4 regions of the Arthrobacter sp. TmT3-37 genome follow, and region 1 is predicted to be linked to each of the others. Evidence: riboswitches for the same ligand, from Rfam matches in the RefSeq annotation. Region 1 holds a riboswitch; each other region holds the start of a gene.

Region 1 (7,884 bases):
GACCAAGGAAAAGGACTGATTCCATGGCTACCACCGTCAAAGACCCCGCGGTCACCGCACCGCCACCTCCCGTGAAGCACGGGCTCGCCTTCCTCACGAGCAGGCTGCGCCAGATCGGTATCTTCGTGGCGCTCATCGTCATCGTCGCCCTGTTCCAGGTGCTGACCGGCGGCGCTCTGCTGATGCCGGACAACGTCTCCAACATCATCGTCCAGAACAGCTACATCCTGCTCCTGGCCATCGGCATGGTCATGATCATCGTCGCCGGGCACATCGACCTCTCCGTCGGGTCCGTGGCGGCCTTCGTGGGGGCCATGTCCGGCATCATGATCCAGGACTGGGGGTTCACCTGGTGGGTGGCTTTCCTCGCCTCACTGATTATCGGCGGACTGGTAGGGGCCTGGCAGGGCTTCTGGGTGGCCTACGTGGGCATCCCCGCGTTCATCGTCACACTCGCCGGCATGCTCGTGTTCCGTGGACTCACCCAGATCGTGCTCGAGAACCAGCGCATCACCGGCTTCCCCGAGGAGTACCGCCAGCTCGGCGGCGGCTTCCTCTTCCCCGGGCTGTTCCCGGCGGAGACCAACCTCCTGGACTGGACCACGGTGGTCCTCGGCCTGGTGGCCGTCGCCCTCCTCACCATCACCCAGCTCCGCGGACGCGCCACCCGCGCACGCCTGAAGCTCGAGGACGAGCCGGCGGCCTGGTTCTTCACCAAGCTCGCCTTCATCGTCGTGATCATCCTCGGCCTCACCTACCTTCTCGCGAGCTCGCGCAGCGGCACGCCGATCGTGCTCGTGGTCCTCGGCATCCTGATCGTGGGCTACAGCGCCGTGATGGGCAACAGCGTCTTCGGGCGCCACATCTACGCCGTCGGAGGCAACCTCCAGGCAGCACAGCTCTCCGGCATCAACACGAAGCGCATCGACTTCATGCTCTTCGTCAACATGGGCGTGCTCGCGGCCCTGGCAGGGCTCATCTTCACCGGTCGCCTCAACTCCGCCGGTCCGGGAGCGGGAAATCTCTTCGAGCTCGACGCGATCGCCGCGGCGTTCATCGGCGGCGCGGCCGTGACCGGTGGCGTCGGAACGGTCATCGGAGCCATCACGGGCGGCCTCATCATGGGCGTGCTCAACAACGGCATGTCCCTGCTCGGCGTCGGCATCGATGTCCAGCAGTTCATCAAGGGCATGGTGCTCCTGCTCGCCGTCGGCTTCGACGTCTTCAACAAGCGCCGGGCCTCCAACGCCCTGAAGTAGGCCGGCGAAGAAAAATCGGAGGGGGCGTAACTTTCCGGCCCCGCCCATCGATTACCCCTGTGTAAGCGCCGCACCGAGACCTTTCCCCCAACAGGTCTCGGTGCGGCCTTTTCTTTGCCGCAGGCCCGGGAGGGCCGGCGTCCACGGGCGGAGGGCGATGGTTACGATGGTGTCGCCGTCCCGCTCGAACAAGGAACAGTCCGTGGCCACACCCCTGCCAGATGATGCGCTCCTCCGCGCTCGAGCAGGCGATCCGGCGGCCTTCTCCAGCATCTACCGATCATTGAGCCCGGGAGTGCTGGGGTACTTCGCGGGGCGCGGCTCGGACGACCCGGAGGCCCTCACGCAGGAGGTGTTCCTCACGGTCTTCTCGAAGCTGGACTCCGTCTCCGGTGGACTCCAGGGGCTCCGCACCTTCGCCTACTCCGTGGCACATGCCCGGTACGTGGACGAGGTGAGGAAGCGGACGAGGGCGCCGGTGCTCGTGGGCTACGAGGCCGACGGCGACACCCGGCTCACCGACTCCGCCGAGAGGGTGGCGCTGGGGAACCTCGGTGTGGGAGGTGCACGGGGCATGCTGGACCAGCTCAACGCCGAGCAGCGCGACGTCCTCCTGCTGCGCATCGTCGCGGAGCTGCCGATCGAACAGGTCGCGGAGATCCTGGGCAGGTCCGCAGGATCGGTGAAGCAGCTGCAACGGCGGGGACTGCTCAAGCTGAAGGAAATCGTTCGACCTGAGGAATCGGAAACGCCATGACTGGACGTGACACCCCGCCGCCGGACCCCGTGCAGCGACTCCTCGACGAGGCCGGCATTCCCGCGGAACCGGCACTCGTCCGCGCCGTCCGGGAGATCGGCGACCTCGGCGCCGGGCCCGCACCCGATGCGTCCGCGGAACTCGCCCGGCTGATGGCCGACGGCGGCAGGGCGCCGCAGGGGCGCCGGAACAAGCGCCGCATCACGTTCCTCGGCGGGGCGCTCGCCGTCTCCATGGGCGCGGGCATGTCCGGTGTGGCGGCGGGGACGCTCCACCTCCGGGAGGGGTTCGACGACGCCGTCGTCTCGATCACCCGCTTCACCGTCCGCAACGACGTCGACCGGGCCGAACCCGCTCCTGAACCGCTCGCCGACGCGGGGCATGGTCCCACCGTCGGCCCGGCGGTGCCCGCTCCCGCTCCCGCTCACGCCCCGGCACCGTCCGCCTCCGCCCCGGCGGTGTCCGCCCCTGCGGACGCCGGTGGTGCCCTCATGCCGGCTCCCGCTCCTGCGTCGCCCGAGGTGGATGACGCCGCCGCTGCTTCACCGGCGCCGGCCGTCGTACCGGCGGCCCGGCCACCGGCCGCCACGGTACGTCCTGCGGACTCTGCGACCCGGAGGCCGGACGGTCCGCGGCAGCCCGCGGCCCCGGTGACGCGGCCCGCGACCGGAACGGTACCCGGCACGACCGGCCGACCCGATCCGGAGAAGCCCGGCCATGCAGCACCGGGCAGGACCACGCCCGGTCAGCGCACGACCCCGCTCCGGCCGGTCCGGGAGAAACCCGGTCTGGCACCGGGCCGGGTCACACCGGGTCAGGGGCAGGACAGGAGCCTGACGAAGGAGACCACGGTCACGGCTCCGGAGACGATCAGCGGTGACACCCCGGCTCCTGCCGGCCACCGCAGGTCGTGGCTCCGCGCACCGGCCGGTCCTGCCGACACGGCGTTCCTCCTCGACGCGCCGATCACCCTGGACCCCGATCGGTCCGCCCTGTTCCCGGCCGATGCACTCCTCGATCCCGACGACCCGGTACCGGGGCTCCCGGTCGGCCCTGAGATGGGGGAGCTCCCCGCCGATCCGGTCCCGGAGGACCTCCCGGTCGGACCGGCTCCGGAGGACGTCCTGCCGGAGGACCTCCCGGTCGGACCGGCTCCTGAGGACGTGCTGCCGGTGGACCCGGTCGGGCCGGCGGACGCTGCAGCGCCGGACAGCTCCGGTGCCGAGGTCGCGGTGCCTGAGGCGGCCGGTCCCGAGGTCGGATCCCGATCAGAGGCGATGTCCAACGGTTCCCGCTGACCGGGATCGAGGCCCGGGAGGGGGGCGGCGCCCTACGAGGTGATCTGCCGCTTCGAGGAGATGACGCCGGTGTTGAAGCCCGCCAGGTTGAGCCCGCCGTGGAAGCGTGCGTGCTCGATCTTGATGCAGCGGTCCATCACGACGTTCAGGCCGGCGCCCTGCGCCTCCCGGGCCACGTCCTCGTGCCACGAGCCCAGCTGCAGCCACAGGGTCTTCGCTCCGACGGCGAGCGTCTCCTGCAGCACGGAGGGCAGGTCGTCGTGCTTGCGGAACACGTCGACGACGTCGGGCACCTCCGGGAGGTCCGCGAGCGACGCGTAGGCGGGCTGCCCGAGAATCTCCTTGGCCACCGGGTTCACGAAGTACAGGCGGTACGGCGAGGAGGACTGCAGGTAGGTCGCCACGAAGTAGGAGGCCCGGGAGGGCTTGTCCGATGCGCCGACGATCGCCACCGACCGCGCATTCCTCAGCAGACTGAGGCGCTCAGGGGCCGATGGTCCCTCCCAGGTCCGTGCCGGTGTGTCCGTGCCGCTCATGCTCCCACTCCTACTGCCCGCGTTGCCGACGGGTCGTCGTCGTTCTCCCCGGCGGATTCCTGCGGGAGCTCGTCGAACTCCGCGTCGGAGGAATCCACGGCGATGTCGAGGGCCTGGTCCAGGTCCCACAGGATGTCGTCGAGGTCCTCCAGGCCCACCGAGATGCGCACGAGGTCCTCGGGGACGCCCGCCGCCACCAGCTGCCCGGCGGAGAGCTGCTGGTGGGTCGTCGAGCCCGGATGGATCACGAGGGTGCGCGCGTCGCCCACGTTCGCGAGGTGCGAGGCGAGCTGCAGCGACTCGATGAACTTCTGGCCCGCCTTGCGGCCGCCCTTGATGCCGAAGCTGAACACGGAGCCGGGGCCCTGCGGCAGGTACGTCTTCGCACGCTCGTGGTGGACATGGGTGGGAAGACCGGCGTAGTTGACGTACTCGACGCGCGGATCGGCCTGCAGCCATTCCGCGACGGCCTGCGCGTTCTCGAGGTGTTCGTCGAGCCGCTGCGCGAGGGTCTCCACGCCCTGCAGGAGCTGGAACGCCGACGACGGCGACAGCGACGGCCCGATGTCGCGCAACTGCTCCGTGCGGAGCTTCGTCAGGAAGCCGTACTCGCCGAAGTTCGCCCACCACTCGATGTTGCCGTAGGAGGGGACCGGCTCGGTCATCATGGGGAACTTGCCGTTGCCCCAGTCGAACCGGCCGCTCTCCACGATGACGCCGCCCAGGGTGGTGCCGTGCCCGCCGATGAACTTGGTGGCCGAGTGGATCACGATGTCCGCTCCGTGCTCGATGGGCCGCACGAGGTAGGGCGTGCTGAGCGTCGAGTCGACGATGAAGGGGATCCCGGCGTCGTGGGCCACCTTCGCCAGGCCTGCGAGGTCGGCGATCTCACCCGAGGGATTCGCGATGACCTCGGCGTAGACGGCCTTGGTGTTCTCTCGGATGGCGGCCGCGTAGTCCGCGGGGTCGGTCCCGGGGACGAAGGTGGTCTCGATGCCGAAGCGGCGCAGCGTGACGTCGAGTTGGGTGACCGTCCCGCCGTACAGCTGCGATGCGGCCACGACGTGGTCGCCCGCCTGGCAGAGCGCGGCGAAGGTGATGAACTCGGCGCTCATGCCCGACGCCGTCGCCACCGCCCCGATGCCGCCCTCGAGGGAGGCGATGCGCTCCTCGAACGCCGCGACCGTGGGATTGCCGATGCGCGAGTAGATGTTGCCGTACTTCTGCAGCGCGAACAGGTTGGCGGCGTCGTTGGTGTCCTTGAAGACGAAGGACGTCGTCTGGTAGATCGGGACGGCGCGCGCGCCGTGGGTGGCATCGGGAGTGCCGCCGGCGTGGAGTGCGCGCGTACGGAAACCGAAGGAACGTTCTGCCATCAGACACCTGCCTTGCTGGGGACGGCGAGTGTGCCGTCCGGATCGAATTCCACTCCCGCCGCACGGGCGGCGTCGGCCTCGAGTTCACGCACGATCGGGAGGATGTCCGTGCCGAACGCCGCCACTTCCTCCTGGAAGTGGAGGTAGCAGGTGAGCAGGAGGTTCACGCCGATCTTCTTGTACTCCACGATGCGCTCGGCGATCTGCTCGGGCGTGCCGATGAGCTGGGTCTTGAAGCCGTCGTTGTACTGCACGAGGTCCTCGAACGTCGAGTCGGCCCACATGCCCTTGCCGTCCTTCGTGGACGGTCCGGCTTCCTGGACGGCGTCGCGGAATCCCTCGACGGCGGGGCGGTGGGCCTTCTCGACGATCTCGCGGAGCGTGTCGCGGGCCTCCTTCTCGGAGTCGCGGGCGATCACGAAGCCGTTCAACCCGAAGCGGGGACGGCGGCCGGCCTGCTCGGCGGAGGCCCGGACGCCGGCGATGTTGTCCTTGAAGCCTTCGAGGTCCTTCCCGTTCGAGAAGTACCAGTCCGCCACGCGGCCGGCCGTGGCCTGGGCCGCCGTCGAGTTCCCGCCGAAGAAGATCTCGGGGTGGGGGCGGCCCGGCACGGCGACCGGGGCCGGGCTCAGCGTGAAGTCCTTGATGGTGTAGTACTTGCCGTCCTGGCTGTAGCCCTCCTCCGTCCACAGTCCGCGCAGCACGCGGATGAACTCCTCGGTGCGGACGTAGCGCTCGTCGTGCTCGAGCCAGTCGAGGCCGAAGTTGATGAACTCGTCCTTCAGCCAGCCGGAGACGATGTTGACGGCTGCGCGGCCGTTCGAGATGTGGTCGGCGGTGATGATGTACTTCGCGAGCACCCCGGGGTGCCACATGCCCGGGTGGACGGCGGCGATGACCTTCAGCTTCTCGGTCGCGGCCAGCAGGGCGAGGGAGAAGCTCGTCGCCTCGTGCTGCTTGTCGGCACCGTAGGACGCGGCGTAGCGGGTCTGCGACAGTGCGTATTCGAACCCGGCGTCCTCGGCGATGCGCGCGAGCTTCTTGTTGTAGTCGAAGTCCCAGCTGGTCCGCTGCTCGATGGTCGAGACGACCAGGCCACCGCTGACGTTGGGGACCCAGTAGGCGAATTTCAGAGGGGTGGAAAGGTCGGCGACGCTCATGGTTTCCTCCATCGGTCTGGCAGTAGCACCCTAATGTCGCCGCGGGGACGCGGAGGCCAGGGTTGCTGCGGCGTCAGTGAGCCAGATCTCTCAGCCGCTCGGGATGGTCACGACGAGTGTGACACCAGAGACGCCGCAGCTCCAAACAATGTGTCTCCGCATGGAGAAGCCCACCGCAGCGATCAGTGTGCTGAGTACCTTGACAAAGTTCCGGCATCCACCGAAGACTGGCCGTGGGAGCGCTTCCATGGGGATAGGCGGCGTCTCCCGCTCGGGCTACTCCGCCCGATACCCATCGACATGAGGAGCAATGATGCTCAGCATTTCCAGAACGTGCGCCATGACCCTGGCCCTGGCCGGGGTCCTCGCGTCCACTGCATTCTCCGCATTGCCCGCCGCAGCCCAGGGCCAGAAGAGTGGGCCGGACCGCCCGGACGGAACGACGGCCACCGGGTTCTACATCCCGGAGAAGAGCCACTACCACGAGGCCCACCGGCAGATCGCCGACCTGCGAGCCTCGGGTGATCGTGCCACCGCCGACAGCCTCGGTGCCCTGGTCTCGACGCCGCAGGCCGTCTGGGTCACCGGGAGCGATCCGAAGGCCGTCACCCAGCAGGTGCGCAACACGACGCACCGCGCCGCGGGCAAGGGACAGGTCCCCGTACTGGCGGCCTACAACCTGCCCTTCCGCGACTGCTCGCAGTACTCCGCCGGCGGCGCGACCGACGTCGCCGGCTACAAGGCCTGGATCGACGCGCTCGCCGCCGGGATCCAGGACAGGGCGGCGATGGTGATCCTCGAACCGGACGGCCTCGGCATCATCCCCTGGTACCGCGGGCTCGACGGCGCCCTCGAGTGGTGCCAGCCGGCAGAGGCGGACGCCGCGAGCGCTGCAGCGGAACGCTTCGAGATGCTCAACTACGCGGTGGACCGCCTCCAGGCACTGCCCGACACCAAGGTCTACCTCGACGGCACCCACAGCGCCTGGCTCGGTACGGGCGAGATCTCGAGCCGGCTCGTGAAGGCCGGCGTACAGAAGGCCGACGGCTTCTTCCTCAACGTCTCCAACTACGAGCTCACCGAGCGGCAGCTGAAGTTCGGCAGCTGGGTGTCGCAGTGCATCCACTACGCCACCGAGATCGACCCCGGGGCCTACGGATCCTGCGCCAGCCAGTACTACCCGGCCTCGCCGGCCGATTTCTCCACCTGGGGGCTGACGGACGCGTGGTACGCGCAGCACGTCGCCGGTGCTCCGAACGCACCGTCGTCGGACGAGCTCGCACACTTCGTGATCGACACGAGCCGCAACGGACGGGGCCCCTGGGTCCCGTCGGTCGCCTACCCGGATCCCCAGGTCTGGTGCAATCCTCCGGGCCGCGGACTCGGCTACCTCCCGACCTCCGACACGGGCAACGAACTCGCCGACGCCTTCCTCTGGATCAAGGTCCCGGGAGAGTCCGACGGGGAGTGCAGTCGCGGCCTGACGGACAACGGGGGC
Region 2 (7,884 bases), on a different contig from region 1:
AGCTCCGGGAGGGATCCACCGCGTACGGATCGGCCGGGGAGAGCAGACCCGGTGCCAGGACCGCCGCCGCGAGCCACAGGAGGAAGGCCGAGGCCAGCAGGATGCCGGGCCTGATGCGTCGCGCTCGCCGGGCGCGGACCCCGCGGTGGACGGGGTGGACGGGGTGGACGGGGACCGTAGGAGAAGCCGGAGGCGTCGGCGCCAGGGGAACCGCGTCGGGGGGAGCAGTGCGCGAGGTGATGCTCATGCCGTCACCACTTTCGGGTCGATGAGCGTGTAGAGGAGGTCGATCACCAGGTTGACCACCACGTACACCGCGGCGGAGAGCAGCACGATGCCGATGATGACGGGGAGGTCCTTGTTGTAGACGGAGGCCAGTGTCAGCGAACCGATGCCCTGCCGGCTGAACAGGGTCTCGACGATCACCGATCCGCCGAGGAGCGCGGCGACGACGAATCCTGACATCGTCATCACCGGGATGGCGGCATGCCGGAGTGCGTGCCGCACACGCACCGGGAGGTCGCGCATCCCGCGGGACCTCGCCGTGAGGATGAAGGGTTGCTCCAGGACGTCCTCGAGTTCGTTGCGGAGGACCTGCGAGAGCGTCCCGAAGACGGCGAGGCCCAGCGTGAGCGCCGGCAGGACCAGTGCCGCCACGCCCTGGTTGCCGCCGATCGGGAACCAGCGCAGCGAGAACGAGAAGACGATCAGCAGGGCGAACCCGATGATGAAGGTCGGTGTCGCGGCGAGGACCACTTCGACGCCGGAGACGATCGACCGGATCCAGTTCGCCCGCTGCGCGGACAGGACGGCGACGGCGAGGGTCAGCGGGAGGGCGACGGCGACGGCGGCTGCCGCGAGCGCCGCCGTCGCGCCGATCTGCTGGCCGATGGCATCCGTGACGGGCAGCCGGAGCCGGTAGGACTGGCCCAGGTCACCCTGCAGCAGGTTGCCGAGGTAGCTGCCGTACTGCACGATGAACGGCTGGTCGAGGAGGTAGTCGCTGCGGACCTGGGCGAGGGTCTCGGCCGTGGGCCGCGCGTCCGGACCGCCGAGGATCAGCAGAGCGGTGTCGCCCGGGATCAGGTAGACCGCGAGGAAGGTCAGCGTTGCCGCGCCCCAGAGCACGCCGATGCCGACCAGCAGGCGGGTGAGGATGCGTCGGAGGATCGGCACCTACTCCGCCTTCCACGCGTAGGTCAGGACGGGCACGGGGTGGGACGTGTCGACGGCGACATCATGGACCGTCTTGGCGTACGCGAACTGGCTCGGATTCTCGTAGAGGGGCACGCCGGGCACGATCTCGAGCAGCCGGTGCTGCGCCTTCGAGTACGCTTCCTCAGCCTCGGGTCCGTCGTCGGACCCGCGGGCCGTCAGGAGCAGTTCGTCCAGGGCCGGATCGTCGACGTAGGACGAGTTCTGGCCGATCCGTTCGCCGGTGATCTCCGAGGAGTGGTACCGGATGAACAGGACGTCGGTGGTGTTGGTGTGCCACACGCCGGCCAGCGCGTCGTAGTCACCGGCGTAGCGCAATTCGCTGAGCTGCGCCTGCGGCAGCTGGATGATCTGGAGGTCGAAGCCGACCTTACGGGCCTCGCCCTGCAGTTGGACCAGCAGGGGACTCGGCGTCGAGCTCTCCACCGTCGGTACCTCGACGACCAGCCGTCGGCCGTCCTTCGTGCGGAAGCCCTCGCCGTCGCGCTCGGACCAGCCGGCGTCGTCGAGCAGCTGGTTCGCGCGCTCGGGATCGTGGGTGAGCGTCCCCTCGACGGTCGGGTCGTAGTACTTGCTCTCCTTCGAGAGGAACCCGTCGATCGGCGTGTAGGTGCCGAAGCCCAGGCTCTCGGTGACCGCAGCGGTGTCCACGGCGGCGGCGAAGGCCTGGCGGACGGCGAGGTCGTCGAACGGTGCACGGCTGAGGTTGAAGCTCAGCACGTAGGGGCTGCCGGTGCGGGGGAGGTTCTCGTAGGTGAAGTTCGGGTCGGCCTGGACAGCCGCCGCGTTCTGGGGCGCGAGGTTCTCGGTCAGGTCGTACTGCCCGGAGACGAGGGACTGGTGCCGGATCACCGGCTCGCCGACGAGGGTCACCTCGACGCCGTCGAGATATGCCTCGCCGTCACCCTCGAGCCACTCCGGCGCCCAGTCGTAGCCCTCGCGCTTGGTGTAGGTGATGCTCTGGCCCGGCTGGTAGTCCGCGACGGTGAAGGGGCCGGTCCCGATCGGCTGCTGGCACAGGGTCTCGGGAGCCTCCGCGATGGCCTTGCCCGAGTTCATCCCGAGCCAGGACTGCGTGAGGGTGTAGAGGAACGGGGTGTAGGGGTATTCGAGGTGGGCCTCGAAGGTGTACTCGTCCAGGACCGTGCCGTCCACGTAGGGGGCGATGTACGCGGCGGCGAGCGGTGACTTCGTCGCGGGGTCCCGCATGTGCTCGAAGTTCTGGCCGAGGACCTCCGCGTTCCACGGCGAGCCGTCGCTGAAGGTGACGCCCTCCTTGAGGTGGAAGGTGTAGGTCCTGCCGTCCTCCGAGATGTCCCATGATTCCGCGAGGTAGGGCGCGATGTCCCCGTTCTCGTCCAGCGTCACCACGTTGTCGTAGATCAGGCGTCCCAGGAACTGCTGCTGGGTCGCCGAGATGCCGTGGCCGTCGAGGCACCCCGGTTCGGCCGAGATCGACACGTCCAGGACCCCTCCGGACACGGGCTCACCGGCCGTCTCCGAGGTGGAGGCCGCCGGTCCGGCGCAGCCACTGACAAGGGCCACCAGGGCGATGGCCGATAACGTGGTGAGCCGGCGGACCGGCCGGTGATTCCGGGCAGGGGGAATTACGGATGCATTCATGGAGAATTCCTCTGAGGGGTCCGGTGCCGCGCACGGCGGAATTCACCGGAAAAGGGGAGAAAGGAGCAACAGGATGCGCTGGACGCGCAGGGCCTGCTAGGGGAGGGGGAGGGCGTTACAGCTCACGGGAGTGCCTTTCGGTGTGCTCTTGCCCGCGCCGGACGGGCACTCACGTGCCATGGCGAAGGCCGCTTCGTCATCCGAACCACCCAGGAACATGGGGTTGGTGTGCGGTCCAGTCGGAGCTTTCCGACCGCATCTCTTGAAGCTGAATTCAATATAGGCAGGGAGACGGGCGGTCCTGCGAATAAGAAGAAATATGACCGGGACGTGCGATACCCGCGCATTGTCCCGTCGAATACCTGGCGGACAGGGGATACGACAGCAGGGGAGCCGGTGCCGCACCTGATTCCGGCATCAGCCGATGACGACGGCCCCGTCGTCGTCGATCCGCCAGCCGGGGTTGAAGGCGATCTCCCAGACGACGTCGTTCGGATCCCGGACCAGGGCGTGGAAGATGCCCCCGAAGGAGCCGTCGCGGGGCTCCTTGAGGATGGTCCCGCCGGCGTCCGCCATCCTGGCCACCAGCCGGCGGACCTCGTCGGGGCTGCCGACATTGTGCGACAGCGTCATCCCGGACGGTCCGGGCGCCGCATCGAGCCCGACGTCCTGCGCGAACTTGTCGGATCGGAACAGCCCCAGGAGCAGACCGGGCGCCACCTGGTAGAAGATGATCTCCTCCGGGACGTCGAGCGCAGGGGACCAGCCCAATCCGCTGTAGAACGATCGCGCGGCGTCGAGGTCGCGGGTGGCGACCGTGACGAAGTGCAGTTGCTGGTCCATGGCGCGAGCATAGTCGGCACGGCCGGTGCCCTGGGCTTTTTCGGACAGGACCGGGGGGTGCGGAGACCCTTGACGCCGCGGCAGGCCTGAGACCGCGACGGTTCTCGGCGGGGAAGCCCACGTCACCCCGGGTGCTCAGGTCACCGCCGACGCGACGTGCCGGCGTCGATCACCGCCCGTGACACGACCACCGATGTCACGACCACGGGGTGAGGGCACGTTCCTGCTGCTCGCCGTCGATGACGAGATCGAGCCGCTCGTCGAGGAACGCGACGTAGTCCTGCACCTCGGCCGCGTCACTCAGGGGGTGTTCGTACTGCCACGCGATGTCATCCACCCTCTTGTCTCCCACCAGGGCGGAGTACCAGGTCGCGTAGCCCTTGTACGAGCACATGGACCGTGTCGAGCTGGGCTCGAGCGGCGCCACGACGTCCTCGACCGGAAGGTAGTACCGGGCGGGCAGGGTCGTCTCGAACAGCATCCGCGCCCGGGTGGTGTCGGCGAGGATGTGTCCGTCGAGCATAAGCTGCACGTGTCGGGAGGTGCCTCGGACGTCGATGCGGCCGTACGGGTCGTGCGGATGGCTGATGATCTCGTCGTCCTCCTCGAACCAGCTGTCGAAGTCGGCGAATGCGAGGATCACGTAGTCGTCGAGGCCGGGGTCGCGTGCGCGGAATCCGGACGCGACGGCCTCCGTTCCAGCGACGCGTATCCCGACTGGCTCGCCCGCGGTCGTGCGCACGTCGAAGGGGATACGCGGGTCCAACACGGGAATCGTCGACAGGTCGGGCAGCATGAATCCGACCGGACCGTTCTCGGGTGGCGGTGGGGTGCGGGGCGAGATCTCGGCGCGGATGTCCTGGTACGGGACGGCGTACCCGGGCACGACCCTGCGCGGCTCCCACACGAGCATCGCGTGCGTCGTGTCCACGACGGTCTGTCCGCCGAGCGTGGCGCGGACGCGCTTCGCGGTCGGCTCGTATCTCAGCTTCTGGAGCAGTTGCCCCATCACGTCCCGCATGAGCACGCCGGTCGCATCGGTGTCGTGGTTGGCCGGGGGTACGGGAGGGCTCGACATGCACTCACGGTAGACCTGCGTCGCCGCTGCGGATAGAGGCCGATGGCGGCGTCCGCAGCAGGCGCACCGGGACGAGCACGGCGGATCGGGTGAGCGTCGGACAGGCTGCCCGTACCCGACAGCGACTAGTGGGTGGTGTGCGGGCGGCGCCCGCGCACATGGGCGGGCGTCAGCGCGAAGAACAGGTCGCGCAGGCCGGACGCCCACGGCTCCTCGGCTGTTGTACCCCACAACCTGGTGAGGAGTTCAGGATCTTCGACGCGGGCCGCCGGACCGTTCACCAGGACGGTCCAACCGCTCTGCGTGGTCCTGTCCGTGGAATCGGTCTGGACTGCAGCGTGCTCAAGATGGCTGGTGGCGATGATGCCGTCGGCCCTGGTCCTGACGTACACGCGCTCATCGAGCACGAAGTAGTTGACGGGGAAGATCTCCAGCAGCCCCTCCCGGAAGAATCCCAGCCGCCCCGTCGACTGCGTGGTCACCAACGCCCAGCATTGCGACGGCGTGAGTGCGTCCGAGGCATGCATCAGGGCCGGAAGACCCTGATGTGCCCTCCATCAGTCGGACCGGCGGCGGCATCCGCCCAGCACCCGACGGGCGCACCTCGGAGCAGATCCCAGCATTCGTGAGCAGCACGAGCTTCCGTCCGTGCAGGTCCTGCGTCCATGGACCGGGAGTACGAAGCGGGCGCCACGCCGACCGGGGCCCGCCGACCCTGTTATCGTCCAACGATGAGGTCTCGTCCTGATCGACGGAGCGTGCGGCATGGTTACCTACCCTGAGGAGCCGCCCCTGGGTGCGGTTGTGCAACCGCCGGCTCCGGCGGGGGTGGAGAACCTCCTGGCTGCCTTCGCTGCCATCGCGGACGACCTGGGGCTCGACACCGTCCTGGAACGTGTCATCGAAGCGGCGTGCCAGCTGGTCGATGCACGCTTCGGTGCCCTCGGCGTCGTCGGTCCGGACCGGATGCTCAGCCACTTCATCACCGTCGGTCTCGAGGAGGAGGACATTCGGCGCATCGGTCCGCTCCCGACGGGGCACGGCGTCCTGGGATTGCTGATCACCGAGCCGCACCCCGTCCGTCTCTCGGATCTGCGCGAGCACCCCCTCGCCTATGGATTCCCGGCTCATCACCCTCAGATGACCTCGTTCCTGGGCGTGCCGATCCGCATCCATGACCGGGTGTTCGGCAACCTGTACCTGACGGAGAAGAACGGGGGGACGGATTTCTCCGCCGCAGATGAGCAGCTCGTGGTCTCGCTCGCCTCCGCCGCGGGCGTCGCGATAGAGAACTCGCGCCTCTTCGAGGAATCGAACCGGCGGACACGATGGCTGGAAGGCGGGCTCAACGCGGTGAGGGAACTCCTCGGGGAGCACGACGGATCCAGAAATGACCTCGAGATCATCGCTACCCATGCACTCGACGCCTCGCACAGTATCCTCGCCGCCGTCCTCAGGACGTTCGGCAACGAACGGGAGATGATCTGCGAAGCCGTCGACGGCGTCGAGGCCGCGGCCCTCCTGGGACGACGAAGCCACGATGCCCGACTGATGGACCGGCTGCCGACCACCCTGTTACCGGTCCTGCTGGATGCTGAGGACGTCGCGGCGGTACTCCCCGGGGCTGCGGCAGGCACCATCGGGACGGCACTGTTCTGCAGGCTCGCAGGCGCGGGGGACCGGCGTTTCCTCGTCATCGGCCGCCCGCCCGGCGCGACGCCCTTCTCGGATGTCGATCACGAGATGATGCGCACCTTCGCCTCCCATGTGTCCCTGGCCCTCGAACTGCTGCGGATCCACCGGCAGCGGGAACAGGAAGCTGTCTTCGGCGACCGGGACCGGATCGCCCGGGACCTGCACGACCTGGTCATCCAGCGGCTCTTCGCGGCCGGCCTGAGCATCCAGAGCCTGCGGAAGTACACTCCGGATGCGGAAGCGCTGAACCGCATCTCGGCAGTGACGAAGGAACTGGATGCGACGATCAGGGAGCTGCGCGACACCATCTACTCCCTCCGCTCCGTCCCGCAGGTCGCCCCGACCTTCACCTCCACGGTGTTCTCCCTCGTCGCCGATGCCTTCGACGGCCACGACCTCGACCCGGTCCTGCAACTCTCCGGCCCCCTGGATACGTCAGTGGACGACGAGCGAGCCGACCATGTGCGGGCCGTGCTGCTCGAGGGGCTGGCCAATGCGCTGCGTCATGCCGAGGCGCGCACGATCACCGTGATCCTGCGTGCACGGGGCGGACGCCTCGAGTTGAGGATCACCGACGACGGCCGTGGGTTCGAGAACCCCGGCCGGACGAGCGGACTGGCCAACATGAAGCGTCGCGCCGAACTGTGCGAGGGCACGGTGTCCATCACCAGCACCGTGGGTGGAGGGACCGACGTCCACCTCGAGATCCCCCTGGCTGCTAGCGGTATCTCGGTTCCGCCGGCCTCGAGATGAACACCGCCGCCTGCGTGCGGCGCTGGAAGCCGAGCTTCGACAGCAGCGACGACACGTAGTTCTTCACGGTCTTCTCGGCCAGGAACAGTTCTGCGCCGATCTCCCGGTTGGTCAGGCCGGCGCCGATGAGAGCCAGGACCTTCTTCTCCTGGCTCGTCAGTCCCGCCAGCCGCGGATCCTCGACCGGAGCATCACGAAGCCCGGCGATGATCCGTTCCTTCACGCCTGCTGCGAACAGGGATTCACCCGACGCTGCGCGACGGATCTTCTCGATCAGGTCCGAGCCCAGGATCTCCTTCAGGATGTAGCCGGACGCCCCCGCCAACACGGCGCCGCGCACCGCCTGATCGTCGTCGTAGCTCGTCAGGATCACGCACGACAGCGAGGGATCGATCGAGCGCACGTCCCGGCACACCTCGATCCCCGTACCGTCGGGCAGCCTCGCGTCGAGGATCGCGACGTCCGGTGACAGGGCGGGGATCCTCCGGGCAGCCTCCTCTGCGGAGCCCGATTCACCGACCACGGTGAAGCCCTCGTCCTCGAGCAACTCCCTCAATCCCCGTCGCACGAGTTCGTGATCGTCGAGGAGGAACACCGTGATCCGTCGGTCCTGTATGTCACCTTCGGCCTTGTCCATGTCCGACTCCTCTGAAAGGCCGGGCTCCGACCGGCTGAGC
Region 3 (7,884 bases), on a different contig from region 1:
GCTTCGCGATGACCTTGCCGGCGGTACCGGCCGTCGCCGTCGTGCGGGGTGCTGCGCTGAGGGAATCGAGGGAAGAGGTGCTCATTCTGAATCCACCGCCGTGACGTCGTAGAGGTAGGGGAGGGACAGGCTCGGTTCGAGGGTGAGGTTGCCGTAGCGGTCGCTCCGCAGGGCCACCTGGCTGGCCTGGTTGTAGAGCGGCAGCTGCAGGGCGTTGTCGCTCACGATCTGCTGCGCCTCGTAGTAGAGGCGCTCACGCTCGGCGGGATCGTCCGTGGCCAGGGCGTCGTTGAGGATGCCGTCGAGCTCGGGGTTGCGGAAGCCCGAGCCGTTCGGGACGAAGCCCGCCGATTCGGTGTACTCCGAGGAGAAGACGATCCGCAGCACGTCCGCGGTGTTGGTGTTCCAGTAGTCGGCGCGAAGGTCGTACGCGAAGTTGTTGCCGAGCTCGCTGACGGTCGCGCCGTCGCCGTTCTCGATCAGCACCTCGAAGCCGGCCTTCTTCGCCGTCGCCTGGATCTGCGTGACGAGCGCCTGGTGCGCGGTGGGCCACGCGCCGGGCGTGTAGGGGAAGTGCACGGTCAGGCGCTCGCCGTCCTTCACGCGGTAGCCCTCGTCGTCGCGCTCGGTCCAGCCCGCCTCATCGAGCAGGCGGGCCGCCTCGTCGGGATCCGGGTCGTAAACGTGCTCGAAGTCGGGGGAGTAGAAGCCCGTGGTGGAACTCAAGGGGCCGCCGGCCCGGGTGACGGTGCCGAAGTACACGCTGTTGATGCCCGCATCGACGTAGGCGCTGTGCAGGAAGGCCTTGCGCACGTCCACGTCGTCGAACGGTGCCCGGGTGGTGTTGAGGATCAGGTTGGTCGGGTTGCCGGGCCGGTCCTGCAGGATCAGTTCGACGTTCGGGTCCGCCTCGGCCTCGCCGAAGTGCACCGACGGCATGAGGTCGAGGGCGTCCACCTGGCCCGCCCGCAGGAGGCCGTAGCGGGTGGAGTCCTCGGGGACGATGCGCCACTCGATCTTCTCGATGTGCGCCGGCCCCTCGTGCTGCGCATACGGCGGAGCGGAGTTGTAGTCCTCGTTGCGCACCAGGCTGACCTTGGACTGCGGAACGTAGTCGACGATCTTGTACGGCCCGGTACCCACGGGGGCGTTGCAGTTCTCGGCCTGCGGCCGTTTGAGCGCCTCGGGCGATTCGATGCCGAGGAACGGCTGGGCGAGCACCTCGAGGAACGCGGCGTAGGGGCGGTTGAGGGTGACGACGGCGGTGGTCTCGTCCACGACCTCGGTGCCCACGTAGGGCTTGAGGTAGCCGCCGGCCGTGCCGGACTGCGTGTCGGGGTCGATCATGTGGTCGAGGTTGGCCTTAACCGCCTCCGCGGTGAGCTTCGTCCCGTCGGTGAACCAGACGTCGTCGCGCACCGTGAAGGTGTAGCTGAGGCCGTCGTCGGACACGGACCAGTCCGTGGCGAGCCACGGGTGGATGGCCCCTTCGCTGTCCTGGGACACGAGGGAGTCGAGGTAGTTCGCCGCGATGGACGCCTGCGGCATGTCCCCGTTGACGTGGGGGTCGAGGCAGGAGATGTCCTTGCCGGTGGCGAAGACGAAGGTGTCGTCCTCGCTCGCGGCTGCTGATCCTCCGCAGCCGCTCGTGGTGAGCACCAGGCCCGCCGCGACGGCGAGCAGGGCGAGGGTGCGGGGTGGACGGGGAGTGCTGGGGCTTGCTGTTCTCACGCGTGGCTCCTGAATCATCGCCCGATGGAGGGTGATACAGGTCAGCCAGTAGTCGCCCCGGGCGTGCCGGAGCACGGAAGGGCAGACCAACGAAAGCGTGTAGCTTCTCCATCGGTCCTGGCAGTAGCACCGTTCCCCGTTGCTACACGGGGAGGGTTGCTGCGGCGTCGTCGATCCAGGTCTCTCGGCCGCTCGGGATGGTTATGGCTACAGCTAAGCGCACCGGAGGGCGGGGGCGCCAGTGGTGCCCGTCATATTCGGTCACGCGGCGATCCGGGACGGCTTCCCCCGACGCCCGACAGCTGCACCAGGAGTTCTACCTTGCGGCCGAGCGCGAAGCCGCTGAGGTCCGGCAGCCGCACCAGGTACTCGTCCTCGACCAGCAGGTTCAGGAGCCGGTAGGTGGTGGCCTTCGGCAGCCCGAGGTTGCGGCTCACCTCCAGCCCCGTGACCCCGGGTCCGCACCGCGCAACCTCCTCGAGCACCGCGAGGGCGCTCCGCACCGCTTTGGGCTGGCGGGCCCGCAGGCCGACGTCGTCGGGCCGGTCCGTGGTCATGGGGCATCGCCCGCGGCAGTGTTCCGACCACCTCCGAGCACGGCGTCCTGCGTGGGCACGTCGTAGAGCCCGAGAACGGGGTCCGCCGACCGGTGACGGCGGTGCCACAGGAACCAGAGCAGCGCGGTGGCCAGCAGGATGCAGAAGATCCAGCCGCTCGCGCTACGGCCCGCACCCGCGAGGGTGATCCGATAGGCGACGAGTGCACCCGCGAGGGCCACCGAGGTGAGCCCGGCCGCGAGCGCCGGCCGGAGGGTCAGCTCGCCGATGCGCCGCAGGAAGACCGGCGCTGCACAGCACGCCAGCAGATAAGCGGTGACGTAGGCGGTGGCTGCGGTGCCGAGGAGCTTGTTCATCGCCTCGCCCGTTCCGAGGCCGAGCAGGATCAGCATCGCCGGAACGACCGTCACCACGGGCATGGCAGCCAGGACGGCGTGGACGGGCGTCCGGAACCGGAGGTGGGCGTGCCCGAGCCAGGCGGGCAGGACATCCTCCCGGCCCATGGTCAGCAGCACCCGGGCCAGTGCGGTGGCGCACGCGAGCGTGCACGCGAAGAAGGACAGCGCGGCGCCGGCGTCGAGCAGGGGGATCAGCCACGGGAGGCCTGCAGCCCGCATCGCGGGACCGAAGACCTGCGACCCGTCGTCGTCCAGCGGGAGCACGGATTGCAGCAGGACCCGTTGGGCCAGGGCTGCCACGACGTACAGCACACCCCCGCCGGCGGCACTCCAGAGCAGCACTCGGGGAATGGTCCGCAGCGGCCTGCGCGTCTCGGCACCCAGGACGGTGGCGCTCTCGAAGCCCACGAAGGCCATCAGGGCCAGGACGGCGCCCGTCGCCAGGCCGCTGAAGCCCGGGTCCGGCACGGCGGCCCGGACGTCGACGTCGGGCAGGGCCTCGCGTGGGACCGCGAGGAACACGAGGACGATCGGCACCACGAGGACCACGAGCGCCGCTCCTTCGGCCATGAGCATGGCGAGGGAGGACAGGCGGAGACCCCGGATGAGCAGCCACGTGCAGGTCCCGCCGACCGCGAGGATGACGCCGGCCATCACCGGATCGGCGAACTGCGGCCGGCCGAACGACGCGATGAGGTCCGAGGCGTGCAGTGCGAAGCCGATCAGCGCGAACATCGCGATGCAGGCGTAACCGATGATCAGCGAGCAGCCCGTCGCGAGGGCTACCAGGGGTCGCCACGTGCCCGTGCTGCCCAGGGCCTGGGCCACGTAGCTGTACAGCGAGCCGGCAGCTCCCATGCGCCGCGCGTACTGGCCGAGCGTGTAGCCGATCAGCAGGACCAGGACCGTCGCGCAGAGGATCGACGTAACCGCGTGGCGGCCTGCGGCGGCGGTGACCATCGCGGGCATGGTCACGGCCGCGGCAACCGGTGCCATCGCTGAGACCGATTGCGCGAGGGCGTCCACGGGGCCGAGGCTCCGCCGGGCCAGGCCGTGGAGCGGAGAGATGTCCGCCAGCCCGGTCACGCGAGGAGGGCTGGCGACGGCGTCCTGCAGTGGCTTCATGATCTGCCTTTCCCCCGCGAACAGTAGGTGCGCCGTGTTGCCCTGATGTTTCACGACGCCTGTATGACGCAGCAGGCCCGACGACGTCGCAGGTGGGGCTCCGGGCACGCCGCACGGGAGTCTCATTTGGAACGACGGCAGCTTTTACCGGGCGATGATCGGGCGGAAACGGTCCGTTGGAAGCATCGCTGCATGGCTATCTCCCCCACAGGCACGGCGTCCGCATCCGCCGTCGGCTCCCAGCGCCTCACCGGCACCCTGGGCGCCGGATCCATCGTGTTCATGGTCGTCGCGGCGGCATCGCCGCTGACCGTCATCGGCGGCGCCGCGCCGCTCGGAATCCTGCTGGGCAACGGGCCGGGGTATCCCAGCATGTACGCCGTCGCAGGGCTCATCCTCCTCCTGTTCTCCGTGGGCCTGAGCGCGATGAGCCGGGTGGTACCGAGGCCCGGGGCGTTCTTCACCTACGTGGGCTACGGGCTCGGCAGGAAGCAGGGTCTGGGAGCGGCGTTCCTCGCCCTCCTCACCTACACGACCATCCAGGTCGCGGTGTACGGCTACCTCGGCTTCAGCCTGAACCTCGCACTGACCAACCTCGGACTGCCGGAGCTGCCGTGGTGGCTCTACGCGCTCGCCATGATCGCGTTCGTCGGCGTCCTCGGCTACCGGCACATCGAACTGAGCTCGAAGGTGCTCGGTGTCCTGCTGGTCGCCGAGATCGGCATCGTCCTGGTGCTCGCAGCGGTCGTCGTGGCCACCGGCGGCGCGGAGGGCCTCTCCGCGGCTCCCTTCACGCCGGTCAACATCTTCTCGGGCGCACCGGGCGTGGGCCTCATGATGGCGATCGCCGGATTCATCGGCTTCGAGGCCACCGCGATCTTCCGCGACGAGGCCAAGGACCCCGAGAAGACCATCCCGCGCGCCACCTATGCCGCCGTCCTCCTCATCGGCCTGTTCTACACGTTCGGTGGCTGGGCCCTGGTCATGGCCTGGGGTCCGTCCCAGGTGGTGCAGGCCGCAGCGGAGGATCCGGGAGCGATGATCGTGGTCACCGCCGCCAACTACCTCGGCAGCGCGGGCGCCATCGCCATCAACGTGCTGCTCCTGACGAGCCTGTTCGCCTGCGTGCTGTCCTTCCACAACGTCATCACCCGCTACCAGCACTCGATGGCCGCCGCCGGCACCATGCCCCAGCTCCTGGCCGACGTGCACCCCCGTCACCTCTCGCCCCACAAGTCGTCGCTCGCGCAGACGATCACCGCCACCGTCCTCATCGTGGCGTTCGCCCTGCTGCGCATGGATCCCGTGCTGCAGGTCTTCACCTGGCTCTCGGGCATCGCCACCCTCGCGATCGTGGTGCTCATGGCCCAGACATGCCTGGCGGTCGTGGCCTACTTCGGCCGCCACTCCGAGCTCACCGGGGGTCCCTGGCGGACACGGATCGCACCGGTCCTGGCCCTGGTTGGCCTCCTCGCCGCAGGCGCCGTGATCGTCGCGTACTTCCCGATGCTCGTGGGCGGCGGTTGGGGCCTGAGCCTGGCCCTGATGGCCACCATCCCGCTCACCATGGCGGCCGGCCTGCTGCGCGGCCGCTACCTCGAACGCCAGGACGGCGCCGCCTACGCACGCATCACGGACGCCATCGCCGGCTAGGACCGGATGACGGCGCGACCCGCCACGCCCACGGCGCAGCCCGCACACCCACCGACCCTCCTGTTATCCCACCGTTAGGACCCGAAGACATGACAGTTGTAGATGACACCACCGCACCGGCTCCCGTCGCGACGGACGCCCTCGGGCGCGTCGACGTCCTGGCCGGACTCGACGGCGCCGAGATCACGAGGGTCCAGGCCCTCGTCCACGCGGCGGGCGGTACCGACGCGGACACCCGCTTCGTCTACGTGGGACTCGTCGAACCCGCGAAGTCCGAGGTGCTCGCCTACGAGGACGGCGCCGGACCCCTGCCCGAGCGCATCGCCCGCGTGATGCTGCTGAACCTGGGCAGCGGAGAGGCACGTGACCTGCGTGTCTCCCTGACGTCCGACGTCGTCCTCCGGACCACGATCGTGGACGGATCGACCGGCCAGCTGCCGATCCTGGAAGCCGAGTTCGAGATCATCGACCCGATCCTGCAGGCCGACACAGCGTGGCGCGACGCCATCGAGGCCCGCGGACTCGACCCGATGAAGGTCATCTCGGCCCCGCTCTCACCCGGCTACTACGAGAACGAGGGGGAGAGCGGGCACCGGATCATCCGCTGCTTCGGCTTCTACCGCGAGAACGTGGAGGACAACATCTGGGCCCGCCCCATCGACGGCCTCTGCGCCTACGTCGACCCGATCGCCCGGACCGTGCTCGACGTCGTCGACTACAAGACGTTCGACCTGCCACCCGAGGTCGGGAACTTCCACCTGGCGGACTACCGCGGCCCCGAGCTCACCACCCTGAAGCCGATCGAGATCACGCAGCCCGAGGGCCCGTCCTTCAGCGTGGACGGCTCGAGGATCGAGTGGGCCAGCTGGAAGCTCGGCGTGAGCTTCGATGCCCGCGAAGGGCTCATCCTGCGCCAGCTGAGCTTCCAGGACCAGGACGTGGACCGCCCGGTGATGTACCGCGGGTCGATCGCGGAGATGGTGGTCCCCTACGCCGATCCGTCGCCCACGCGCTACTGGCAGAACTACTTCGACACCGGGGAGTACCTGTTCGGCCGTTTCGCGAACGAACTGCAGCTGGGCTGCGACTGCCTCGGCGAGATCCACTACTTCGACGCGACCATCGCCGACGAGTCGGGGAGCCCCAAGACCATCAAGAACGCGATCTGCATGCACGAGGAGGACTACGGCACCCTCTGGAAGCACAACGACCTGTTCACCGGATCCTCCGACGTCCGCCGCCAGCGCCGGCTCGTCATCAGCTTCTTCACCACCGTGGGCAACTACGACTACGGCTTCTACTGGTACCTCTACCTCGACGGCACCATCGAGTGCGAGGCCAAGCTGACCGGGATCCTCTTCCCGTCCGCCTACCCCGGCGGCGACTATCCCTACGCCTCCGAGGTGGCCCCCGGGGTCGGTGCGCCGTACCACCAGCACCTGTTCTCCGCGCGTCTGGACATGACGGTCGACGGCGTGAACAACACCGTGGTGGAGGTCGACGCGCAGCGCCTTCCGATGGGACCCGGAAACCCGTACGGTAACGCCCTCACCAACAAGGCCACGCCCATCACGTCCGAGGCCGACGGCGGCCGCATCGCCGATGCGAGTGTCGGCCGGACCTGGCACATCACCAATCCCGGGAAGAAGAACCGGCTGGGGAAGCCCACCGGGTACGTGCTCTACCCGGAGCAGACGCCCACGCTCCTCGCCGATCCTGCCGCAGGCATCACGTCCCGTGCCACGTACACCACCAAGCACCTCTGGGTCTCCGCCTACGACCAGGAGGAGCGCTATCCGGCGGGGGACCTCGTGAACCAGAACCCGGGCGGGGACGGCCTGCCCCGGTACATGGCCGCGGACCGGAACCTGGAGAACACCGACGTCGTGCTGTGGCACACCTTCGGGCTCACCCACTTCCCGCGACCGGAGGACTGGCCCGTCATGCCCGTGGACTACGCCAAATTCACCCTGAAGCCGCACGGCTTCTTCGGCGGCAACCCGGTGCTCAACGTCCCGGCCGGCACCAGTGGTCACTGCGCCATGGGCACGGATGACGGTGGCACCACCGGGTCCTGCCACTGACGCGGCTCGCCTGACCCGGTTCGCCTGGTCCGGTTCGCCTGGTCCGGTTCGCCTGATCCGGCTTGCTTGATTCGGCTCGCCTGGGGCATTCCGTCCACCGCGCCGGGCCGGTCGCGATCCCCATCCGCCGTCGTCCCCGTCCGCCGTCCCCATCCGGCCGCCCCTTCGTCCGCCGTCCCCACAGGAGCAGTCCGATGAACACCTCGCTCAGCGCGATCATGCTGCTGTCAGCAGCAGCGGGATTCGCCGTCTGCGCGAGGGGACTGGTTCCCCGGGGGCGGCGTCGGCTTGCCGGAGCCCTAGCTGGGCCGGTCGGCGGGGCGACCACGGGAATCC
Region 4 (7,884 bases), on a different contig from region 1:
GGCCCGGTCCTACACTGGTGTAATCAACTAGATGGTTGATCAACGAGGAGGTGGATCATGGAGGACGACACCCTCGATGCCGCCTTCTCGGCGCTCGCGGATCCGGCCCGAAGGGCCATCATCGCGCGACTGTCGCGCAGTTCCGCCACCGTCAACGAACTGGCGGAGCCGTTCGCGATCACCAAGCAGGCCGTCTCGAAGCACATCCAGGTGCTCGAGCAGGCCGGCCTCATCACCCGCACGCGGGACGGCCAACGCCGTCCCTGCCACCTCGATCCGGCCGCACTCGAAGCGCTGACGGGCTGGATCGACACCTATCGCCTGGAGGCCGAGCGGCAGTACCGACGGCTCGACGGCGTCCTCTCGACCCTGAAGGACCAGCACAGCAAGGAACGATCATGAGCAATCCAACCTCCATCGCCGCGCAACCGGACCAGCCGTTCGTCGACATCGTCCGCGAGTTCGACGCCCCGCGGGACCTCGTCTTCCGGGCGTTCACCGAGCCGGACCTCGTGCGGCAGTGGCTCGGCCCGCACCGCATCACCACGGAGATCGTGGACTTCGACGCCGTGACAGGCGGCATCTATGCCTACACACATCGCGACGGTGAAGGCAACGCCTACGGCTTCCGCGGCATCTTCCACACCGTGATCGCGCCGGAACGGATCATCCAGACGTTCGAGTTCGACGGCGCGCCGCACCATGTCAGCCTCGAGAGCATGACGTTCGAGGACCTCGGCGACGGGCGGACGAGATGCTCCGGGCGTTCCGTGTTCCTCGCTGTGGAGGCGCGTGACGCGATGATCAGCAGCGGCATGGAGACCGGCGTCAACGAAGGCTACGAGCGCCTCGACGACTTGCTCTCCTCCCTCTCCGTCGCGAGGTGACCCGGCCGGCCGTGGGGTGGTCCCGGCCCTTGTCCGGGCAGGGGCCGCCCCGTAGCATCCGGTCATGGAGATCATCGAGTACCACCCTCGGCGGGACCAGCTCGTGTATACGTTCGGTGGCAGCGCACCCGTGCTGACCGTCCGGCCCGGCACCGCACTCCGACTGTGGTCCGAGGACGCCTTCAACAATGCGCTGACCTCTGTCGACGACGTGTCCGGCGAGAAGGTGGACCTCAACTTCATCAATCCGCAGACCGGCCCGTTCCACGTGGAGGGCGCCGAACCCGGTGACACCCTCGCGCTGCACATCGTGGACCTCACGCCGGCCCGCTCGTACGGTGCCTCGGCCACCATCCCGTTCTTCGGAGGGCTGACCAGTACCGACCGCACCGCCACCCTGCAGGAGCCGTTGCCGGACATCACGTGGATCTACCAGGTGGACACCGAGCGCCGGACGGTCGGCTTCCAGTCGCGGCTCGGGGACTTCGAGGTGGCGCTCCCGCTCGAGCCGATGCTCGGCACCGTCGGCGTCGCGCCGCCCGGGGGTGAGGTGCGCTCCTCGCTCGTACCGGAGCGGTTCGGCGGCAACATGGACGTGCCGGACGTCAAGCCCGGCACCACGGTCTACCTCGGTGTAAATGTCGAGGGTGCGCTGTTCTCCATCGGCGACGGACACTATCGCCAGGGCGAGGGGGAGGCCTGCGGCACCGCCGTCGAGGGCGCCATGCACTCGACGATCATCGTGGAACTCATCAAGGGCGGTGCGCCGTCCTGGCCGCGGCTCGAAACCGACTACCACTGGATGGCCGTCGGGTCCTCCCGCCCCATGGAGGATTCGTGGCGTATCGGCCAACTCGAGATGGTGCGGTGGTTCGGCGACCTCTTCGGGCTGCACCACCTCGACGCCTACCAGCTCCTGACGCAGACCGCGCTCGCCCCGATCGCCAACGCGGTCGACGCCAACTACAGCGTCGTCGTGAAGGCACCCAAGGCGCTCTTCCCCGCCGTCGACGCATATGGCGGACTCCATGCCCACCTCCGGCGGCAGGCCGCCGAGCTCCGCTGACCCCGATTCGCCCGATCGACGGGGTCGCGCGGAACCGTTCCACAATCGGCGTCCGGAGACACTGCGGGCGCCGGTCCGAGGCCCGGCGCCCGCAGTGCCGTGGGGTTACTTGGCGAGGAAGCGGAGCAGGACCTCGTTGATCTCGGCGCCGTGGGTCCAGAGCATGCCGTGCGGTGCATCCTCGATCTCGACGTACTCGGCGGAGGGGAGGCGCTTGGTGAATTCGCGCCCCGTCGCGTCGATCGGCAGGATGCGGTCATCGGTGCCGTGCACGATCAGCGCAGGCACGGTGACCTTCTCGACGTCGGAGCGGAAGTCGGTGAGCCAGGAGTCGACGACGGCGAACGACGCGTACCAGGACGACCCCGAGGCGACGTTCCACGCGTTGCGCAGTGCTTCCTCGCTGAGGCGGTTGCCGAGGAAGTTGTCGGTGTTGAAGAAGTCGTCGTAGAAGTTCGTGAACCAGGCGTAGCGGTCCTCGATGGCCGCGCTGCGGATGCCGTCGAAGACGGTCGAAGGGACACCGGTCGGGTTGTCGTCGGTCTGGAGGAGGAACGGTTCGAGCGAGGCGAGGAAGACCGCCTTCGCGACCCTCGACTCCCCATAGGTGCCGATGTAGCGACCGACCTCCCCGGTCCCCATCGAGAAGCCGACGAGGACGGCGTCGTGCAGGTCGAGCGTCTCGAGCACGGTGTTGAGATCGGCTGCGAACGTGTCGTAGTCGTAGCCGGTGGTGGGCTTGCTCGACTTCCCGAAGCCGCGGCGGTCGTACGTGATGACGCGGTATCCGGCGGTCAGGAGGGCGGCGGTCTGCTTCTCCCACGAGCCGCCGTCGAGGGGATAGCCGTGGATCAGGACGACGGGCTGGCCCGTGCCGTGGTCCTCGTAGTAGAGCTCGATGTCCGTGGTGTTCTCGGTGCCGACCTTGATGAAGCCCATGTTCCTGGTCCTTGTCTCGAGCGGAGAGAACGTTCGTTCTCTCTCGGTGATCACATCGTATAGAACGATCGTTCTCCATTCAAGTAGAATGGCTTCATGAATATTTTCGAGGCCCGCACACGGATCGTGGCGAGCGCCGACGAGCTCTACAACGCGCGGGGGATCCAGGCCGTCGGCATGGACGAACTGCGTGCGGCGGCGGGTGTCTCGCTCAAGAAGCTCTACCAGGAGTTCCCCTCCAAGGGGAGCATCGTCATGGCCGTCCTCGAGCGCCGGCACCGGTCCTGGGCCGAAGGGCTGGACGCGAAGGTGCGGCAGGCTCCGACGCCGCGCGCCCGCCTGCTCGCGATCTTCGACTATCTCGCGCAGTGGTTCGGCGAGGACTCCTTCCGGGGCTGCGGCTTCGTGAACAGCTTCGCCGAACTCGGCGCCGTGAGTCCTGACGTCGCCGATTACGCACGGCAGCACAAGGAGTCGTTCCAGGAGTACGTGGGGAAGCTGGCCGAGGACGCGGGCGCACCGCCCTACCTCGGACCACAACTGTCGATCCTCGCCGAAGGCGCACAGACGACGGCGGCGATCGCCGGCACCGTCGACGCGGCGGTCCAGGCGCGGCAGGCGGCCGAGGTGCTGATCGATGTGGCGCTGGGCCATGAGGTCCGAGGTGCGGCCTAGTCCGGGAGAACCCGCCTGCGCACGCCGGGACGGACGGAAGCTCCGGGGGGTCAGCCGACGAGGTCCTGGTACTCGGGATGGTCGGCGATGAAGGCCGCGACGAACTCGCACCTCGGCACCACCGTGAGGTGCTGGATGCGGGCGTCGTCGAGCGCGTACCGGACCAGGGTGCTGCCCACTCCGTGGCCCTCGACGTCCTCGTCCACGACGGTGTGCGTGAAGACGATGGTGTCGCCGGAGCGTTCGTAGACGGCGACGCCCGCCGGTTCCCCGTCGAGGCTCGCCGTGTAGCGGCTCTCGTCCTCGTCGTTGCTGACCTGGATCTCGTTGTTTCCGGTACTCATGTTTGTCACTGTGGCACCCGGCCTGCAGGGCGGTCAACGCCCAGGGGTGCGTTGTGCCGCCCGGCGCAGCACGCGCGCGACACCGCTGTCCATGGCTGCCGTTCCGCGATGTGGGAAGGATGTCCTGCGACGGATCCGGACGCCGTCGTGCCGTGGATCCGGTGCGTCGTCGTGCCGTGGCGCTGCGCGCCCGTCGTGTCCTGGTCGCGTGGGGCCGGCGTGCCGTGGCGCTGCGCGCCCGTCGTGTCCTGGTCGCGTGGGGCCGGCGTGCCGTGGCGCTGCGCGCCCGACGTGTCCTAGTCGCGTGGGGCCGGCGTGAGACCCTGCCGGACGGAGCTCCCGTTGAGCAGCCAGGCCACCGCGTCCGCCTCGGAGGTGAAGAAGCGCGTGTCGGTGGGGGAGCGGTGGGAGAAGCCGGACATCACCTCGTCGACGGCGTCCTCACCCACGAGTGCCACTCTCGAGAAGCCGCGGTAGGCGGCCATGCCGACGCGTGCCTCGGGGGTGATGCCGGTGATGCCGTGCATGTGCACCAGGAGCGGCAGTGTTGCCGGGCCGTGGAACTCGGCCAGGGCGCGAGCGGCGGCGACAGCGTGAGGATGGGTGATCTCGACACCGCGCCTCCACCGCAGCCACAGGATCCCCTTGTCGAGGTGGGCGCTGAATGGGTCCATCGTGGTCCTTACCGGAGGAACAGGGGCAATGGTGTGTCAGCGTAGCAAGGTGCACCCCCGAAGTCGGCTGCGCGTCCACGGTATGGTTCTCGTTCCGGGCCCCTAGGCAGCGGGTAGCGTCTCGTTCATGACACTGAGCATTCTGGTGACGGGAGCAAGTCGCGGTATCGGTGCGGCGATCGCGCACGAGCTCGCCGGCAGGGGACATCGCGTATGCGTGCACGCCGGTCGCGATCTGCAGGCCGCCGAGGCCGTCCGGGAGGCGTTGCCGGGTACGGGACACGCCGTCGCGATCGGGGACGTCGCTGATCCCCAGGCATGCCGGCAGCTCGTCGATGCTGCCACCCGGGACCTCGGCGGAATCGATGTGCTCGTGAACAATGCGGGCATCTTCGAGGCACATCCTGTCGACACGGTGTCCTTCGAGGACTGGCAGCGAGCATGGCGCCGGACGCTCGACGTCAATCTGGTGGGGCCGGCGAACCTGGCCTGGCTGGTGGCGCGCCGGCTGCTGGACCGGCAGTCGGGGCCGAACGGCGGACGGCTCATCAGTGTCGGATCTCGAGGCGCCTACCGTGGTGAGCCCGCCACGCCGGCCTACGGTGCGAGCAAGGCGGCCCTGCACTCGATGACGCAGTCCCTCGCCGTCGCGCTCGCGCCGCACGGCATCCTCGCTGCAGCGGTGGCGCCCGGCTTCGTCGAGACGGACATGGGACGGACCGTGCTCGACGGCCCCGGGGGAGATGCCGTGCGTGCCCAGAGTCCGTTCGATCGCGTGGCGGCCGCGGAGGAGGTGGCGCAGGCCGTGGCCTGGCTCGCCACCGATGCGCCGCTGTGGGTCAGCGGCACCGTCGTGGATGCCAACGGGGCGTCCTACCTGCGCTGACATCGCGCTGCGTGGAATCGCGGGTTTCGAGCGTCGAGCCAGGGACCGCGATCCGGGACCGAGGACGGCTGTGCGAGGCCCACCCTGATGAAACGACGACGCACGGTTCCGGCGCCGGGTTCCACCGTGCGCCAGGGAAGGCATGCTGATCGTGACGCTCTGTGACAGGTGCGTCTGGACGGTGATGCAGGCGGGCCTCTACGCTCGTCAGCAGAATCAAGAGTTCCAACGCAAAACCCTGGTTTGTTGGACGGCAACCCTCTCGCTGTAGTGGGGTGCCCCAGGTGAGGATTCGGCCCGGGCTGCACCAGCCGGGCAAGTATGGCGCTTCCCCACGGCAGTGCCCCGACGTGAGGACCTCCATGCCCGCATCACCGCGCCGTATCCGCTTCAACGCCTTCGACATGAACTGCGTGGGCCACCAGTCACCCGGTCTCTGGCGCCATCCGGAGGACCAGTCGTGGCGCTACAAGGACCTGCGCTACTGGGCCGATCTGGCGAAGACGCTGGAGAAGGGCCTGTTCGACGGCATCTTCATCGCCGACGTCCTGGGCACCTACGACGTCTATGGCGGATCCAACGAAGCGACCCTGCGGCAGGGTACGCAGACCCCGGTCAACGATCCGTTCCTGCTCGTGTCCGCCATGGCACTCGTTACCGAACACCTCGGGTTCGGCGTCACCGCCGGCACCGCCTACGAGCACCCGTATCCGTTCGCGCGCAGGCTCTCCACACTGGACCACCTCACCAACGGCAGGGTCGGCTGGAACGTGGTGACCGGCTACCTGCCCTCCGCTGCGCGCAACATGGGCAACGAGGACCAGCTCGAGCACGACGAGCGCTACAACCACGCGGATGAATACCTCGAGGTCCTCTACAAGCTGCTCGAGGGATCCTGGGAGGACGACGCCGTCGTGCGTGACCGCGAAACCGGTGTCTTCACGGACCCGGCCAAGGTGCACGACATCAACCACGACGGCACCTACTTCACCGTCCCGGGCATCCACCTCAGCGAGCCCTCGCCGCAGCGCACCCCCGTCATCTTCCAGGCCGGAGCGTCCTCGCGAGGGATCGCCTTCGCGGCGGGCAACGCCGAGGCGGTCTTCGTGGGTGCACCGACCAAGGAGATCCTGAAGGACGTGGTGAAGAAGATCCGCGACGCCGTCGAGGCCGAGGGTCGCGACCGCTACTCGGTGCGGATCTACACGCTGCTCACCGTGATCACGGACGAGACGGAGGAGAAGGCCCAGGCGAAGCACGCCGAATACCAGAAGTACGTCAGCTACGAGGGAGCGCTCGTGCTCGTCTCCGGCTGGTTCGGTGTGGACCTGTCCGTCTACGGCCCCGACGAACCTCTTGGCGCCGTGAAGTCGAACGCCATCCACTCCGCTGTGGCCACCTTCCAGAAGGTGAACGACGACGGCGCACCGTGGACCGTGCGGGACATCGCCGAGTGGGCGGGAATCGGTGGACTGGGCCCGCGGATCGTGGGATCGGGCAAGCAGGTCGCCGACGAGCTCCAGGCGTGGGTGGAGGAGACCGACGTGGACGGATTCAACCTCGCATACGCGATCACACCCGGATCCTTCGAGGACGTCATCACGCATGTGGTCCCGGAGCTGCAGAAGCGCGGAGCGTATCCGACGGAATATGCCGAGGGGACGCTGCGCCAGAAGCTGTTCGGCAAGGGCGACCGGTTGCCTGAGGAGCACCGCGGCGCGAGCTTCCGCCTTCAGCCCGTCCGTCCCTGACGCACCGCGTAACCGCGCCGTCGGGGTTCGTTCTTCGACTGAGTACAAGCTGGGCCGGCATCTGCCCGGCATCTCAGGCGGCAGCCGGGAATAGGCGTGCGCTGGGGGCTGAACACCTTCGTATGGGTGGCCAGCCCCCACGACCGGGGACTAGCGTCGGAACCAAGACATCCGACGACCAGAAGGAGTTCCCATGTCACGCGTAGCCATCATCGGTGGGCACGGAAAAGTAGCGCTGCACCTCACGAAGATCCTCACGGGCCAGGGCCATCAGGTCAGTTCGATCTTCCGCACCCAGGACCATGCTTCCGACGTCGAGCAGGCGGGCGGCACGCCCGTGGTGGCCGACGTGTCCGAGCTGTCGGTGGCGCAGATGGCCGACGTCTTCCGCGGGCACGACGCCGTCGTGTGGTCTGCTGGTGCCGGTGGCAGCAGCCCCGAGGCCACGTACGCCGTGGACCGGGATGCAGCGATCCGCTCGATGGATGCAGCACAGGAAGCCTCGGTCGGACGGTACGTCATGGTGTCCTACCTCGGCGCGAGCAAGGATCACGGTGTGCCCGAGGACAACGGGTTCTTCCACTATGCGGAGGCGAAGGCTGCTGCGGACGAGCACCTGCGCAACTCCGAACTCGCCTGGACGATCCTCGGCCCCGGTGCCC

Evidence for each region. Region 1 has a riboswitch for S-adenosylmethionine ahead of sfnG (dimethylsulfone monooxygenase SfnG). Riboswitches for the same ligand answer to the same signal wherever they lie in the genome.
Region 2: another riboswitch for S-adenosylmethionine. It lies ahead of ACX80U_RS10275 (ABC transporter substrate-binding protein); the one in region 1 lies ahead of sfnG (dimethylsulfone monooxygenase SfnG).
Region 3: another riboswitch for S-adenosylmethionine. It lies ahead of ACX80U_RS03560 (ABC transporter substrate-binding protein); the one in region 1 lies ahead of sfnG (dimethylsulfone monooxygenase SfnG).
Region 4: another riboswitch for S-adenosylmethionine. It lies ahead of ACX80U_RS03505 (LLM class flavin-dependent oxidoreductase); the one in region 1 lies ahead of sfnG (dimethylsulfone monooxygenase SfnG).

The regions. Positions count from the first base shown of each region.
Region 1 covers NZ_JBTNDU010000011.1:52,268-60,151, forward strand. The annotation lists gene mmsA (multiple monosaccharide ABC transporter ATP-binding protein) at 1-19, shown strand, start outside; gene mmsB (multiple monosaccharide ABC transporter permease) at 24-1,259, shown strand; gene ACX80U_RS13585 (RNA polymerase sigma factor) at 1,462-2,016, shown strand; gene ACX80U_RS13590 (hypothetical protein) at 2,013-3,314, shown strand; gene ACX80U_RS13595 (CoA-binding protein) at 3,347-3,850, opposite strand; gene ACX80U_RS13600 (O-acetylhomoserine aminocarboxypropyltransferase/cysteine synthase family protein) at 3,847-5,226, opposite strand; gene sfnG (dimethylsulfone monooxygenase SfnG) at 5,226-6,398, opposite strand; SAM riboswitch class I at 6,392-6,496, opposite strand; gene ACX80U_RS13610 (glycoside hydrolase family 6 protein) at 6,727-7,884, shown strand, end outside.
Region 2 covers NZ_JBTNDU010000006.1:129,584-137,467, reverse strand. The annotation lists gene ACX80U_RS10285 (ABC transporter permease) at 1-247, opposite strand, end outside; gene ACX80U_RS10280 (ABC transporter permease) at 244-1,176, opposite strand; gene ACX80U_RS10275 (ABC transporter substrate-binding protein) at 1,177-2,838, opposite strand; SAM riboswitch class IV at 2,978-3,106, opposite strand; gene ACX80U_RS10270 (VOC family protein) at 3,256-3,681, opposite strand; gene ACX80U_RS10265 (DUF427 domain-containing protein) at 3,878-4,759, opposite strand; gene ACX80U_RS10260 (pyridoxamine 5'-phosphate oxidase family protein) at 4,885-5,286, opposite strand; gene ACX80U_RS10255 (GAF domain-containing sensor histidine kinase) at 5,525-7,207, shown strand; gene ACX80U_RS10250 (response regulator) at 7,173-7,844, opposite strand.
Region 3 covers NZ_JBTNDU010000002.1:154,833-162,716, forward strand. The annotation lists gene ACX80U_RS03555 (ABC transporter permease subunit) at 1-85, opposite strand, end outside; gene ACX80U_RS03560 (ABC transporter substrate-binding protein) at 82-1,731, opposite strand; SAM riboswitch class I at 1,837-1,935, opposite strand; gene ACX80U_RS03565 (helix-turn-helix domain-containing protein) at 1,983-2,288, opposite strand; gene ACX80U_RS03570 (APC family permease) at 2,285-3,811, opposite strand; gene ACX80U_RS03575 (APC family permease) at 4,004-5,464, shown strand; gene ACX80U_RS03580 (primary-amine oxidase) at 5,554-7,548, shown strand; gene ACX80U_RS03585 (DUF5134 domain-containing protein) at 7,743-7,884, shown strand, end outside.
Region 4 covers NZ_JBTNDU010000002.1:135,344-143,227, forward strand. The annotation lists gene ACX80U_RS03465 (ArsR/SmtB family transcription factor) at 58-402, shown strand; gene ACX80U_RS03470 (SRPBCC family protein) at 399-887, shown strand; gene ACX80U_RS03475 (acetamidase/formamidase family protein) at 952-1,953, shown strand; gene ACX80U_RS03480 (alpha/beta fold hydrolase) at 2,059-2,892, opposite strand; gene ACX80U_RS03485 (TetR/AcrR family transcriptional regulator) at 2,989-3,567, shown strand; gene ACX80U_RS03490 (GNAT family N-acetyltransferase) at 3,618-3,911, opposite strand; gene ACX80U_RS03495 (SpoIIAA family protein) at 4,208-4,585, opposite strand; gene ACX80U_RS03500 (SDR family NAD(P)-dependent oxidoreductase) at 4,713-5,471, shown strand; SAM riboswitch class IV at 5,686-5,799, shown strand; gene ACX80U_RS03505 (LLM class flavin-dependent oxidoreductase) at 5,834-7,222, shown strand; gene ACX80U_RS03510 (SDR family oxidoreductase) at 7,416-7,884, shown strand, end outside.